Regions from separate parts of the Exiguobacterium sp. GL_137 genome, predicted to be linked through region 4. Evidence: riboswitches for the same ligand, from Rfam matches in the RefSeq annotation. Region 4 holds a riboswitch; each other region holds the start of a gene.
What was found. A riboswitch is a leader RNA that binds a small molecule or an ion and turns the genes downstream of it on or off. The one in region 4 is predicted to bind S-adenosylmethionine.
Positions count from the first base shown of each region.

Region 1: linked by a shared signal. The riboswitch ahead of AC3IRK_RS12220 (methionine ABC transporter ATP-binding protein) and the one ahead of msrA (peptide-methionine (S)-S-oxide reductase MsrA) in region 4 are both predicted to bind S-adenosylmethionine.
Region 2: linked by a shared signal. The riboswitch ahead of metK (methionine adenosyltransferase) and the one ahead of msrA (peptide-methionine (S)-S-oxide reductase MsrA) in region 4 are both predicted to bind S-adenosylmethionine.
Region 3: linked by a shared signal. The riboswitch ahead of AC3IRK_RS14000 (methionine ABC transporter ATP-binding protein) and the one ahead of msrA (peptide-methionine (S)-S-oxide reductase MsrA) in region 4 are both predicted to bind S-adenosylmethionine.

Region 1 covers NZ_CM174406.1:2,329,143-2,332,417, forward strand. Annotated here, with positions in the region: gene AC3IRK_RS12215 (methionine ABC transporter permease) at 1-317, opposite strand, end outside; gene AC3IRK_RS12220 (methionine ABC transporter ATP-binding protein) at 314-1,336, opposite strand; SAM riboswitch class I at 1,417-1,522, opposite strand; gene AC3IRK_RS12225 (bifunctional cystathionine gamma-lyase/homocysteine desulfhydrase) at 1,582-2,748, opposite strand; gene AC3IRK_RS12230 (PLP-dependent cysteine synthase family protein) at 2,741-3,275, opposite strand, start outside.
Region 2 covers NZ_CM174406.1:2,274,236-2,277,510, forward strand. Annotated here, with positions in the region: gene AC3IRK_RS11925 (alpha/beta fold hydrolase) at 1-50, opposite strand, end outside; gene AC3IRK_RS11930 (GNAT family N-acetyltransferase) at 134-619, opposite strand; gene metK (methionine adenosyltransferase) at 757-1,965, opposite strand; SAM riboswitch class I at 2,093-2,219, opposite strand; gene pckA (phosphoenolpyruvate carboxykinase (ATP)) at 2,452-3,275, shown strand, end outside.
Region 3 covers NZ_CM174406.1:2,701,205-2,704,479, reverse strand. Annotated here, with positions in the region: gene AC3IRK_RS14010 (thymidine kinase) at 1-377, shown strand, start outside; gene AC3IRK_RS14005 (alpha/beta hydrolase) at 445-1,203, opposite strand; SAM riboswitch class I at 1,266-1,369, opposite strand; SAM riboswitch class I at 1,619-1,722, shown strand; gene AC3IRK_RS14000 (methionine ABC transporter ATP-binding protein) at 1,809-2,840, shown strand; gene AC3IRK_RS13995 (methionine ABC transporter permease) at 2,830-3,275, shown strand, end outside.
Region 4 covers NZ_CM174406.1:406,796-410,070, forward strand. Annotated here, with positions in the region: gene AC3IRK_RS02210 (NAD(P)H-dependent flavin oxidoreductase) at 1-465, shown strand, start outside; gene AC3IRK_RS02215 (DMT family transporter) at 584-1,012, shown strand; gene AC3IRK_RS02220 (DMT family transporter) at 1,029-1,508, shown strand; gene msrA (peptide-methionine (S)-S-oxide reductase MsrA) at 1,608-2,138, opposite strand; SAM riboswitch class I at 2,243-2,346, opposite strand; gene AC3IRK_RS02230 (M20 metallopeptidase family protein) at 2,418-3,275, opposite strand, start outside.

The DNA.
Region 1 (3,275 bases), 1.1 Mb from region 4:
GGTGCTGCACCTAGAATTAACGCAGGTAGCGCAGCCGTTGGTCCTAAGAATGATCCGACGATGATTTTCGTAATCGGAATCAACAGGATCAATAGGATAATAAACGGGATTGAGCGGAAGATATTGACTAAAAAGCTGAGCACGGAATACAGTGCCCGGTTCTTAAACAACAGATCTTCGTTTGTCGCATATAACAACAGACCGATCGCCAGTCCGAGGACGAACGTCGCGAGTCCTGCAACAGCCGTCATATAGACGGTACTGCGGGTTGCTTCCCAAACCATATCCCAATCCACATCTGTAAAAAATGTACTCATCGGTGATCCACCTCCACTTCAACGTCACTCGCTTGAAGTTTGGCGATGACCGCTTGTGCTTCCTGTTCCGACCCGAGCAGCTGAATGAACAGCGTTCCGAGTGCCCCGTCCTGCGTCTGTCCGACGTTTCCGCCGATGATATTGAATAATAAGTTCGAGTCTTTCATGACTTCGGCCAGGATCGGACTTTCCGCCGTCGAACCGACGAACGTCAGCTGGACGATTTTTCCGGTCGGGTAGCGTTCGCGTAATTTCGCAAACGTCAATTCGTTTTCAGATGGTGACGTCAATTGTTTGACGAACTCTTTTGTCATCGCCTGTTTCGGGTGACGGAACACTTCTGCGACCGGTCCCTGTTCGACGATTTTCCCGGCTTCCATGACGGCAACCCGGTGACAGATTTTCTGAATGACGTGCATCTCATGTGTGATCAAGACGATTGTCAGTTTTAATTTTTTGTTGATGTCGACAAGCAACTCGAGGATCGAGTCCGTCGTTTTCGGATCCAGCGCACTGGTCGCTTCGTCACAGAGTAAGACATCCGGGTTGGATGCCAGTGCCCGGGCAATCCCGACCCGTTGTTTTTGTCCACCTGACAGTTGCGACGGGTAAGCACCTTCGCGTCCGTCGAGTCCGACGAGTTGAATCAGTTCGGCGACCCGTTCTTTACGGCGGGCTTTCGGATAACCGCCGAGCTCAAGCGGGAACATGATGTTTTCTTCGACTGTCCGTGACCAAAGCAGATTAAAGTGCTGGAATACCATTGAGACGTTTTTGCGGACGCCACGTAATTCTTTTGGTTTGAGCGTCGTCATTTCGACACCGTCGATTTGAATCGAGCCGCTCGTCGGTGCCTCCAGCATGTTCAGCAAACGAATCAGTGTTGATTTCCCTGCCCCTGAATAACCGATTATTCCAAAAATTTCACCGCGCTCGATTGACAAGTCGACATTGACGACGGCTTCAACCGATCCGCGCTTCGAACGATAAATCTTTCCTACATCCTGTAAGCGAATCAATACGGTCCCTCCTAAATATAAAAAAAGTGCGCACGTTTTAGAGCAAACGCGCGCACTTTTTCAGTACACAAAACCATTTGCTCTCATCTTGCAGACATTCGTCTGCTGGAATTAGCACCACTTCGGAATAAATTCCGCGGTTGCCGGGTTTCATCGGGCCAGTCCCTCCACCACTCTCGATAAGAGTTATCGGTATTTAGTTATTTTTAATATAATCTGAATATTAGCAGGGGTTATTTTGCTTGTCAAACAGTTTTTTCTGAAACCGGTTGAAGCAGGCTGAAAGCACGTGCCAAATCTTCTTTCAAGTCTTCCGCGTCCTCAAGACCTACGGAAATCCGAACGAGACCGTTCGTGATCCCGAGTTCTGCACGGCGCTCTGCCGGAATCGACGCATGTGTCATCCGTGCCGGGACAGAAATCAGACTTTCGACCGCACCAAGACTTTCAGCCAGTGTGAAGAAATGTGTCGCTTCGACGAGTTTCTCCGCATTTTCTGCTGAACCGACATCAAAGCTGATCATGCCGCCGAAACCGGTCGCTTGTTTTTGTTGTGTCGCGTGACCCGGATGTGATGCCAGTCCCGGATAAAAGATGTTTGAGACGACATCCTGTTCCTGTAAGAACTGAACGAGATCGTGTGACGTTTCTTCGATTGCATCCATCCGGATACCAAGCGTCCGTAAACCACGGACGAGCAAGAAGCTGTCCTGCGGTCCAAGAATACCGCCGGTCGAGTTTTGGATGAAATGAAGATCTTCTCCGAGCTCGTCGCTGTTGACGACGACGAGTCCGGCGACGACGTCCGAATGACCGCCGATGTATTTTGTCGCACTGTGCAAGACGATGTCTGCGCCGAGTGCGAGTGGTTGCTGCAGGTATGGTGTCGCAAACGTGTTGTCGACGACAAGTTTCAGGTTGTTGCGTTTTGCGATCTCAGAAACAGCTGCGATATCCGTCACTTTCAACAACGGGTTCGTTGGTGTTTCGACGTACAGCATCTTCGTGTTGTCTTGAACCGCAGCTTCCGTTGCAGCAAGATCCGTCGTATCGACGAATGTCACTTGGATGTTGAACTTTGGTAAGACACGTTGCATCAAACGGAACGTTCCGCCGTAGACGTCATCCGTCATGACAATATGGTCGCCTGACTCAAGCAGGTTGAATACGGCATGAATCGCTGCCATTCCTGATCCAAAGGCAAAACCACGTGCGCCGCCTTCAAGATCGGCGATCAATCGTTCGATGCTCGTCCGTGTCGGGTTTGCTGTCCGTGAATATTCGTAGCCTTCTTTTAGTTGACCGATTTTCTCTTGTTTGTACGTACTTGTCTGATAAATCGGAGGTGTAACGGCACCAGTTGCTCGATCGACGCCTGTTCCTCCATGAATCAATGCTGTCTTTTTACGCATGTGTCTCGTCCACCTTTTCAAAGATTTGTTGGCTTAAATACCGCTCGGCACTGTCGGCGAAGACGGTGACGATGGTACTGCCGGGAAAACGATGTGCCAGATCAAGTGCTGCTACGAGTGCTGCACCGGCTGAACTGCCGACGAGCAATCCTTCACGAGCCGCCAATTCATGGACTTTCGTGAAGGCATCATGATCCGAAACCGTATGAATTTCATCTACTAAGTCACGCGAGACGAGGCTTGGCCATTTGGCCGTCCCGATACCTTCCGTCTTATGCGGTCCGGCTGGTCCCCCGTTGAGGACCGAGCCTTCCGGTTCGACGATTGCACCTTTCGTCCCGAGACGTTCTTTTAAATAGGCCGCTGTTCCGGCAAACGTTCCGCCTGACCCGCATCCGGCAACGAACCAATCAATCTGATCCAGTTCCGCCATCAGCTCAGGACCAAGTGTCCGCTGATACGTGACCGGATTTTCTTCGTTTTCGAATTGAAGCGGAACATAGCTGTTCGGAATCGTTTGTCCGAGT
Region 2 (3,275 bases), 1.2 Mb from region 4:
AATTGGAGTGGATATACAAGAACGATCACTCCGGTTGGTTGTTCTACCACAAACTCACCTCTTCATTCGATATCTGTTTAGTATGCAACAAATCCGACTTCAGCCAAACCGCCTTAAGTCGGATTCCGTTTCTTTAATATATACGTTGTAGTCGCGTCACAGGTTCCACCTGTCCGAAGACTTCCTCTGTCGTCTCGCTGATTTCCTTAAATCCGTATGAAGTCAAAAAGTGACGGGCTTTATAGTTTCGGGATTCAACATACACTTCAATCGGAGACGCCCCTTGCAATTCCAGTTCGCGGATCAGCCGGCGTCCGATTCCGTTTTGCTGGTATTTCGGCAAGACATACAGCCGGACGATTTCCCACGTTCCATCCACATCGATGGCGTGGATAAAACCGACGATTTCCCCGTCGATCAGTCCGACATTGAAGTATTCTCCACGTGCTTCTTCCGCTGTCCGGATTGCTCGGACCACTTCTTCCTGCGGGTACGCTTCTTGTACGAAATGGGCTTTCGAACGCTCTGAATAGATTTCCTCATATGTGTCCATCCAGGACGTGAGCGCAATATCATGAATGCGTGCTGCATCAGCCGGAACTGCTTCGCGTATCTCCATACCGAAATCCCCCTTTTCCTTTTACAGGCTCATGTTCTTTTACCCTTTTCTAGAAATTTCAGTCGTTTCCCTGCAAAGTTCCGGAGAAACAAAAAAAGTTCAGAAACACCCTTAAAAGGGAGTTTCTGAACTCAGGATTATGCGAAACGTTTTGCCTGCTCTTCAAGAGTAGCGGCTTTATCTGTTTGCTCCCATGGTAATTCGATGTCTGTACGACCGAAGTGACCATAAGCTGCTGTCTGACGATAAATCGGACGGCGGAGATCAAGCATCTTGATGATCCCTGCAGGACGGAGATCAAAGTTTTCTGCGATTAATTCAACGAGTTGCGCTTCAGGAAGTTTTCCTGTACCGAACGTATCGACTGCGATTGAAACCGGGTGCGCCACACCGATTGCGTAAGCAAGTTGAACTTCTGCTTTGTCCGCAAGACCAGATGCAACCAGGTTTTTCGCGACATAACGTGCTGCGTAAGCAGCTGAACGGTCGACTTTCGTTGGATCTTTACCAGAGAACGCTCCACCGCCGTGACGTGCATATCCGCCATACGTATCAACGATGATTTTACGACCTGTCAACCCTGCATCTCCTTGTGGTCCGCCGATGACGAAACGACCAGTCGGGTTGATGAAGAATTTTGTGTCTGCATCGATGTACTCTGCCGGGATGACCGGTGCGATGACATGTTCTTTCAGATCAGCTTGAATTTGCTCAAGCGTCACTTCTTCTGCATGTTGTGTCGAGATGACGATTGTATCGACGCGAACAGGTTCATTGTTCTCGTTGTATTCAACCGTAACTTGCGTTTTACCATCCGGACGGAGGTAATCGAGTTGCCCCGTTTTGCGGACCTCTGCCAAACGACGAGCCAGTTTGTGTGAAAGCGAGATTGGAAGTGGCATGAGTTCCGGTGTTTCTTTCGTTGCATAACCGAACATCAGACCTTGGTCTCCTGCTCCGATCGCATCGATTTCTTCATCGGACATGTTTCCTTCGCGTGCTTCAAGCGCTTGGTCCACACCGAGAGCGATGTCTGCTGACTGCTCATCGATTGATGTCAATACAGCACAAGTGTCTGCATCGAAACCGTATTTAGCGCGTGTATAGCCGATTTCACGAATAGTTTCACGAACGACTTTCGGGATATCCACGTAAGTTGATGTCGTGATTTCTCCAGCTACTAATACGAGTCCTGTCGTGACAGAAGTTTCTGCCGCAACACGTGCGTTTGGATCGGCTGCAAGAATTGCATCCAAAATTGAATCCGAAATCTGGTCACAGATTTTATCCGGGTGACCTTCAGTTACTGATTCCGACGTAAATAGTCGGCGATTAAGGTTTGTCATGTTTGACCCTCCCAAAAAAGAATTTGACGGTGTACTCATTTCCCCTAGTTGAGTGGGACGGTAAAATGAAAAAAACCTTTCCATGTCCAAAAATGGTCAGGGAAAGGTTGTGCGTTCTTCCTTTACCCTCTTATCGTTCGAAGTGTTTACTTCGCTTCAGGAGAGCACCTTTTCCTACATTAATGATGAAATTAATATAAGACGGTTGCCGGGTTTCTTCGGGCCTTGTTCCCTCCACCTGCTCAGAATAAGAGTATCCGTTACGAATTACATGATATAAACTTGTGCTCACTCTGTCAAGCAACGTTTTAATTTCTAGTCGAAAAATTTCGGAAGAGATGTTAAACTGTTAATGCTGAAAGCGTTTCCAGATAAATAGAAATCAGCGCAGGAAAATGATTGCCCTATCATTAGTATGTCATATATAATAAATGTGTCATACTAATAGTAGAGCTAAAACCAACGTAGGGGAAAGGTGGGGTCAGGATGCCGATGACGGTCCTGAATATCGAAGAGCTACTCAAGAAGGAGCATGTGTTCAAACAACTGTCAGTTGCTGAACTAGTCGAACATGCGATTCGCAACAAAGAAGGAGTTCTTGCAGAAAATGGTGCTTTGTCTGTAGAAACGGGGAAATTTACAGGTCGTTCACCGAAAGACAAGTTCATCGTCCGTGATCAATCGTGTGAGATGCATATCGATTGGGGTCATGTCAATCAACCAATGGAATCGGACAAATTCGAGCAACTGTTACAAAAAGTTCTTCGTTATATGAACGAAGCAGATCAACTTTACTACACAGAAGCTGCTGCTGGTGCCGATACGCATTTCACCCTTCCAGTGCGCGTCGTAACCGAATATGCTTGGCATAATTTGTTTGCGAAACAGCTATTCTTACGCGAATATCCTACGGTTGCGGCCTTTGAACCATTTACGGTCGTCTACGCACCACATTTTAAAGCGGATCCGGCGGTCGACGGGACAAACTCGGAGACATTCATCGCGATGTCTTTCGAACACCGTATTGTCTTGATCGGTGGTACAGAGTACGCCGGAGAAATTAAAAAATCAATTTTCTCGGTCATGAACTATCTCTTACCACAACAAGAAGTGTTGTCGATGCACTGTTCCGCCAATGTTGGACACGAAGGGGATGTCGCGTTATTCTTCGGACTATCCGGGACTGGTAAGACCACACTGTCTGCAGATGAGAGCCGTCAATTGATCGGCGACGATGAACACGGTTGGTCCCATGACGGTGTCTTCAACATCGAAGGTGGCTGCTATGCGAAAACGGTCAACTTGTCACG
Region 3 (3,275 bases), 730 kb from region 4:
AGACGCAAATCGTCGCGATTGACGAAGTTCAATTTTTTGACGATGAGATTGTCGCAGTCATCGAAGCACTGGCTCAAGATGGCAAACGCGTTATTTGTGCGGGACTCGATCAGGATTTTCGGGCCGAGCCATTCGGCAAGATGCCTGAATTACTGGCACGTGCGGAATTCGTGACGAAATTACAGGCGATTTGTCTGTCATGCGGAGATCCGGCGTCACGGACACAACGATTGATTGACGGGAAGCCGGCAAACTACAATGATCCAATCATTCTCGTCGGGGCGTCTGAATCCTATGAACCGCGTTGCCGTCATTGTCATCAAGTTCCGGGCAAACCGCAACCGTTACAGGAATGGAAAAAACAACAGCAAAATTGAGAATAGACGATTTGAAAAAGTGAACGATTCTTTGGCCTCACGGCCGGGAATCGTTCGCTTTTTTTTATCAACCGGTTCGTGTCAACCGGCTGAACTGTTCGATGAATTGTAAGGTCTCACGGACAATCGTCTTTTGATCATGGTCAAGCGTCGCGACATGGTACGAGTCGAGCAGACAATAACTGCGTTTATCTGTTGACCCAATCGTCCGGTACAAATAATCGGAACAGGCCGGCGGGACGACGTGATCCTCAGAAGAATATAAAATAAGTGTCGGAATTTGAATCGTCGCTAAGTGTAGTCGCGTGTCATCAATGAGTCGTAACAGTTCTGAAGCACAAACGGCGGGGACAAGATCATAGATGATTTCAAAAGCGGGCTGCTTGATATCAGGGGTGCTTTCCGGCAGATAGACAGGACAATCAGTGAAGGATAAGGCTTCGTAAGCAGGGACGGACAAGGCGGCATTGATCGTGATGATTCCTGCAATCGGGAGACCTTCAGCGGCAAGTGACAGGGCAAGTGTCGCCCCCATCGATTGTCCGACGATGAAGATCGATTCGCACCGTCTGGCTAACTGTTCGAAGCCGTCACGCAAGCTCTGTTTCCAGTCATCTGCCGTCGTCGCTTCGAATTCCAGGACATCGGTCCCATGACCGTGCAGGCGAGGCGCATAGACGGAGAAACCTTGTTCTGCGAACTGTTCTCCTACAGCCCGAACGCTTTGCGGCGTTGCGTTAAAACCATGACAGAGCAAAATGCCGACGGATCCGCGTCCTAAGGAAAAGGCTTCCGCACCCGGTATAACAGGATAAACCATACTCATCATCTCGTCCTCCATTTCAAAAATAAAAACCCGTTTGGCTTTGGACGCAAACGAGTTTCTCGTGTGTATCATCCAAAGCAACCGCTTTGCTGGTCGGAGCACCTTGCATAACAGCAGGTTGCCGTGGAGTCCTAGAGCCAGGTCTCTCGTCCACTCTTGATATATCGTATAGGAATTGTCGGATTAATCATTGAGAAGATGATAGCATTGGCGGAAATGAATTGTCAAACCCTCTTGAACAGGCGTCAAAATTCAGACAACGATCCAGTTTGTCCCGGGACAACAATCGATATGGGTCATATGGTTTATTTTTGAAAATATGGTTGACCTTTAAAAGATCTTTCTGTAGTGTAAAAATTAGTTTTACGACATAAGTTCAACCGGCAACAACACACATACGAATTTCATACCGCAACACTTATCCAGAGAGGTGGAGGGACTGGCCCTACGAAACCTCGGCAACAGACTCATTATGAGCACTGTGCCAATTCCATCAGACAATTGTCTGAGAGATGAGTCGAGTGGATTCTGCCATTGTGCGGATCCAGGTCTCTTCTTGTTTCTTAAGAAGAGACCTTTTTTGTATTTTAAAGGGGGAACAAGTGGTGATTACATTCAAAAATGTAAAAAAAATCTATGAAACAAAGGAACAATCGATTGCTGCGCTGAACGGGGTCGATCTTGAAATCCGAAAGGGAGAAATCTTCGGTGTCATCGGTTTCAGTGGAGCCGGTAAAAGTTCCTTATTACGATGCGTCAACCTGCTTGAACGGCCGACATCGGGCAGTGTGACGGTCGATTGCCAAGATTTGACGACGCTCTCGGCGAAACAGTTACGGGAAGCCAAACAACACATCGGGATGATTTTTCAGCACTTCAATCTGCTGGATTCGAATACGGTTTTTGCGAACGTCGCAAAACCCCTTGTCTTAAAAGGTGTCAAAAAAGACGAGGTCCATCGGCGGGTCAATGAACTGCTGGATTTCGTCGACTTGGCGGATAAGGCCGATCATTATCCGGACCAGTTATCGGGCGGACAGAAACAACGGGTCGGGATTGCCCGGGCACTTGCCACCCAGCCGTCCGTCCTGTTGTGTGACGAAGCGACCTCGGCGCTTGATCCGCAGACGACACAACACATATTACGCCTGCTGAAACAAATCAATCAGGAATACGGCATCACGATCTTACTGATTACCCATGAGATGGGTGTCATCCGTGAGATTTGTGACCGGGTTGCCGTCATCGAAGCCGGCAAGTTGATTGAATCAGGTACCGTATTCGACGTCTTTTCGAACCCCCAGACGGCGACGGCAAAAAACTTTGTCCGTTCCGTCATGCAGGATGAGATTCCGGCGTCGGTTCAAAAAGTCATCGATCAACGGGATGCCGGGCACCATATCTACAAAATCAACTTCCTCGGGGCAGGGACCGGACAACCGCTTTTATCGCAAGTCGCGAAACGGTTTGATGTCGACCTCAACATCCTGCACGGCAGCATCGCGGAACTGCAAAACATTCCGTTTGGCAGTCTGCTTGTTGAACTGATCGGTGATGCGGCGGAAATCAAACGGGCACTGCATTACATCGATCAATCGGATGTCGTCGTCGAGGAGGTGCTCGCAGATGCTGGTTAACTATACGGATATTTGGACCGCTTTTTTGCAAACGATGACGATGGTCGGACTGTCGTTACTCTTTTCAACATTGATTGGTTTACCGCTCGGCATCCTGCTTGTCGTGACACGAAAAGGAGCATTGCTCGAACAAATCCCCTTCTTCAATCTCTTAAGCAGTATCGTCAACATCTTCCGGTCCATTCCGTTCATTATTTTGCTCGTCGCGATCATTCCGCTGACCCGCTTGATTGTCGGATCGTCGATCGGGACGCAGGCAGCGATTGTTCCGCTCGTCTTTTATGCGGCACCGTACATCGCCCGCCTGATTGAAAGTTCATTGCTCGAAGTCGACACCGGTGTCTTGGAGGCGGCAGAAGCGATGGGGGCGACACCGCTGCAGACGATTTTCCGTTTCCTCTTGCCGGAAGCCCTCAGCTCGCTTGTCCTGAACCT
Region 4 (3,275 bases):
CAAATCACGGATCATGTCACGCTTCCTGTCCTTGCCGCGGGCGGCATCGGCGACGGACGTGGTCTTGCAGCAGCCTGGATGCTCGGAGCAGAAGGCGTACAGCTCGGAACCCGGTTGATTGCGACACAGGAATCCCGTGTCCATGAGCACTATAAAAGACACCTCGTGCAGGCGGATGATCTCGGGACACGAATCATCGGCCGAGAAGTCGGACAAGTCCGGCGGGTATTGAACGGACCGTATGTCGATGCGTTGCAGCCGACATCACTCGCTGCCTTTCAAGAACAGACGAACGAATCGTTTCATATCAAAGGGGCACTCGAAGGCGACGAGACGGCAGGATACGTCAATGCCGGTCTCGTTTCCGGTTTGATTGATGATGTTCCGACCGTTGCGGAACTCTTTAACCGGATGATGGATGATGCTTTCGGACGAATCGAACGGACATACCGGGCATTCCAGTAACGTGAATATAAGCGCAGCTGACCGATCAGGTCGGCTTTTTTTGTGTTTCAGGACATTTGTCCTTTAAAAAGATGACAGAATAGGGTCTACTCGTAACTAGAGAAAAAGGAGGATGAAGATGCAAGGAATCGTGTTTGCCTTATTCAGTGGATTGTTTATTGCCTTACAAGGCATCTTTAATGCCCGGCTCGGTGACGCGGTTGGTCCATGGTTATCCGTAACCATCGTCCATTTCGTTGGTCTGATCGGATGTTTATTGATTTACGGCTTTGTTCGGGATCGTAAAATCGGCGGTTTTCGCACGTTACCGCTTATTTATGCGAGCGGCGGATTGCTCGGTGTTTTAGTCGTCGTTACGGAACTGACGTCAATTCAATTACTCGGCATGACATGGGCAATGTCGCTGTTGCTCATCGCACAGATTCTGTGTGCCTTTGTAATTGATTTGAACGGCTGGTTCGGAGTCATTAAAAAAAGCAGTAACAAAGGGCAGTGGATCGGAGTCGGTTTGATGTTGACCGGCGTCCTGATCTTTTCATTTACCTGAGTAGGAGGAGATAGAAATGGGATTAGGCATGTTTTGTGCCATCGTCGCAGGGATGATGATCAGTTTACAAACTGTTTTGAACGCACGGATGAGTCATGTCTTTGGTGCCTGGGCGACGACGACGTTAGTCTTTTTGGTCGGTCTGATTGGTTCGTTGCTTGCCTTGGTTTTCTTTCGGGGCGGGGAGGTCGCAGCGCTTACGGAGGTCGAACCGCTTTATCTATTTGGCGGTTTCGTCGGTGTCGGTGTCGTATTTTGTGTCATGCGGGGTATTCAACTGCTCGGTCCGTCCATCGCGATTTCCGTCGTCCTGATTTCGCAACTCAGTTTTGCGTTGTGTGTCGACGTTTTTGGCTGGTTTGGTTTACCAAAAGTCGATTTATCGTTTGGGCAGATCATTGGTTTAGTCGTCATGCTGAGCGGCATTTTCGTCTTAAAACGGTATCAGGTCGTGGACGAGTCAAATCAAACAGATGAAATCAAAGCGATTTCTTAAAAACATCGTCAACCACTCAAAAGAGATCACGGCTTTCACGCGACTTTTACAGTAAAGTGCGTGAAAGGGTGATCTCTTTTAAAAGACGCTTCGTTTAAATCAGACGGATACTTCTTCTTTCCAGGCGACGTCGATAAAGGCATCACGGCCGGAGGCTTTCCGGTCTTTTTTGTAGTGGGCCGGATTTTTTTTATGGAAGTCCTGATGGTATTCTTCCGCCGGATAGAAAGCAGCTGCCGGTTCGATCCGTGTAACGATCGGTTGTTTGAAACGGTTTGTTGCAGCCAGCGCATCACGTGACGCAATCGCTGCAAGGCGTTGTTCTTCCGTATGGTAAAAAATCGCCGGGGCATACTGTGTACCACGGTCCTGGAATTGTCCGCCGGCATCGGTCGGATCCGTTTGCGGCCAATACAGTTCGAGTAACCGTTCGTATGAGAACAGTGCCGGGTCAAATGTAATCTCGACGACTTCGGAATGTCCGGTCGTTCCGGTTTTGACCTGCTCATATGTCGGATTGTCGACGTGTCCTCCTGTATAACCGGACACGATACTGTGAATCCCCGGTAATTCCTCAAATGGTGTCACCATGCACCAGAAACATCCTCCTGCAAATGTTGCTTTTTCCATGTCATCTCTCCCTTTCTCCTGGCCTCTTGAGCCGTAATGCTCTCATTTCTGACAGCGAGAAAACGAAAACGACTCCTTTGCTTGGTTGCAAAAGGAGTCGCCGCTTTTTATCAACCAAAGCTTTCGCTTTGCTGGTCGTAGCACCTTGCTGTGCGCAGGTTGCTGGGACGTCATCGATCCAGATCTCTCGGTCCACTCTTGATAAGTGTTATATGAAGTTGATGTAAGTTCGTTATCATTGGGATGATAATACCATTCATAAAAGTGGAAAGTCAATTCTTATGTTTGCAGGGCACGAAGAACTGTCGCCCCTAACGTTTTCGCCCCGATCAGTAAAGCCCGCTCATCGATTTCGTACTTCGGATGGTGTTGCGGATAAATCGTGCGTCCATCTGTTTTCGCGGAGCCGGTAAAGAAATAACTGCCCGGAACCTGTTCCAGGTAATAGGCAAAATCATCGGCTGCCATCATCGGTTTCATTTCACGGACCTGTGTTTCCGGCAAAAAACCGGCCGCTTCCCGGACGAGCTTCGTTTCATCCGGATGATTCCAAAGGGACGGGTAACCTGTCGTGAAATCAATGGAATAATCAGCGCCGATTCCGGTGCAGGTCGTCCGTGCGACGAGATCCACCTGTTGGCGCAACTGATGCCGGAGTTGTTCGTTGAACGTCCGGATTTCTCCGACAATCCGGGCTTCGCCGGTGACGATGTTCGGTGCGGTTCCGGCATGAAATGAACCGATTGCAACGATGGCCGGCTCAAACGGATCAACGCGCCGGCTGACGAGGTGCTGAAGATTACAGACAAGCTGTGCACCGGCGACAAGTGCGTCCTGCGTCCGGTGTGGCGCTTGGGCATGACCGCCTTGACCATGAACAACGATTTCAAATTCATCGATCGCACATAATGTATGCCCGCTGTGATAACCGATCGTTCCGACCGGAAGATCATTTTCGAGGTGTGTGCCGAAAATCGCATCGACACCGTCGAGACAGCCGTCCTCAATCATTTGAATCGCACCACCCGGAAATACTTCTTCACCGTGTTGGTGGATAAAGACGACAGTACCTGTTAATTCATCCCGGATGGCTTGAAAAGCAGCGGCGAGTCCAAGGACAATCGCCGTGTGTCCGTC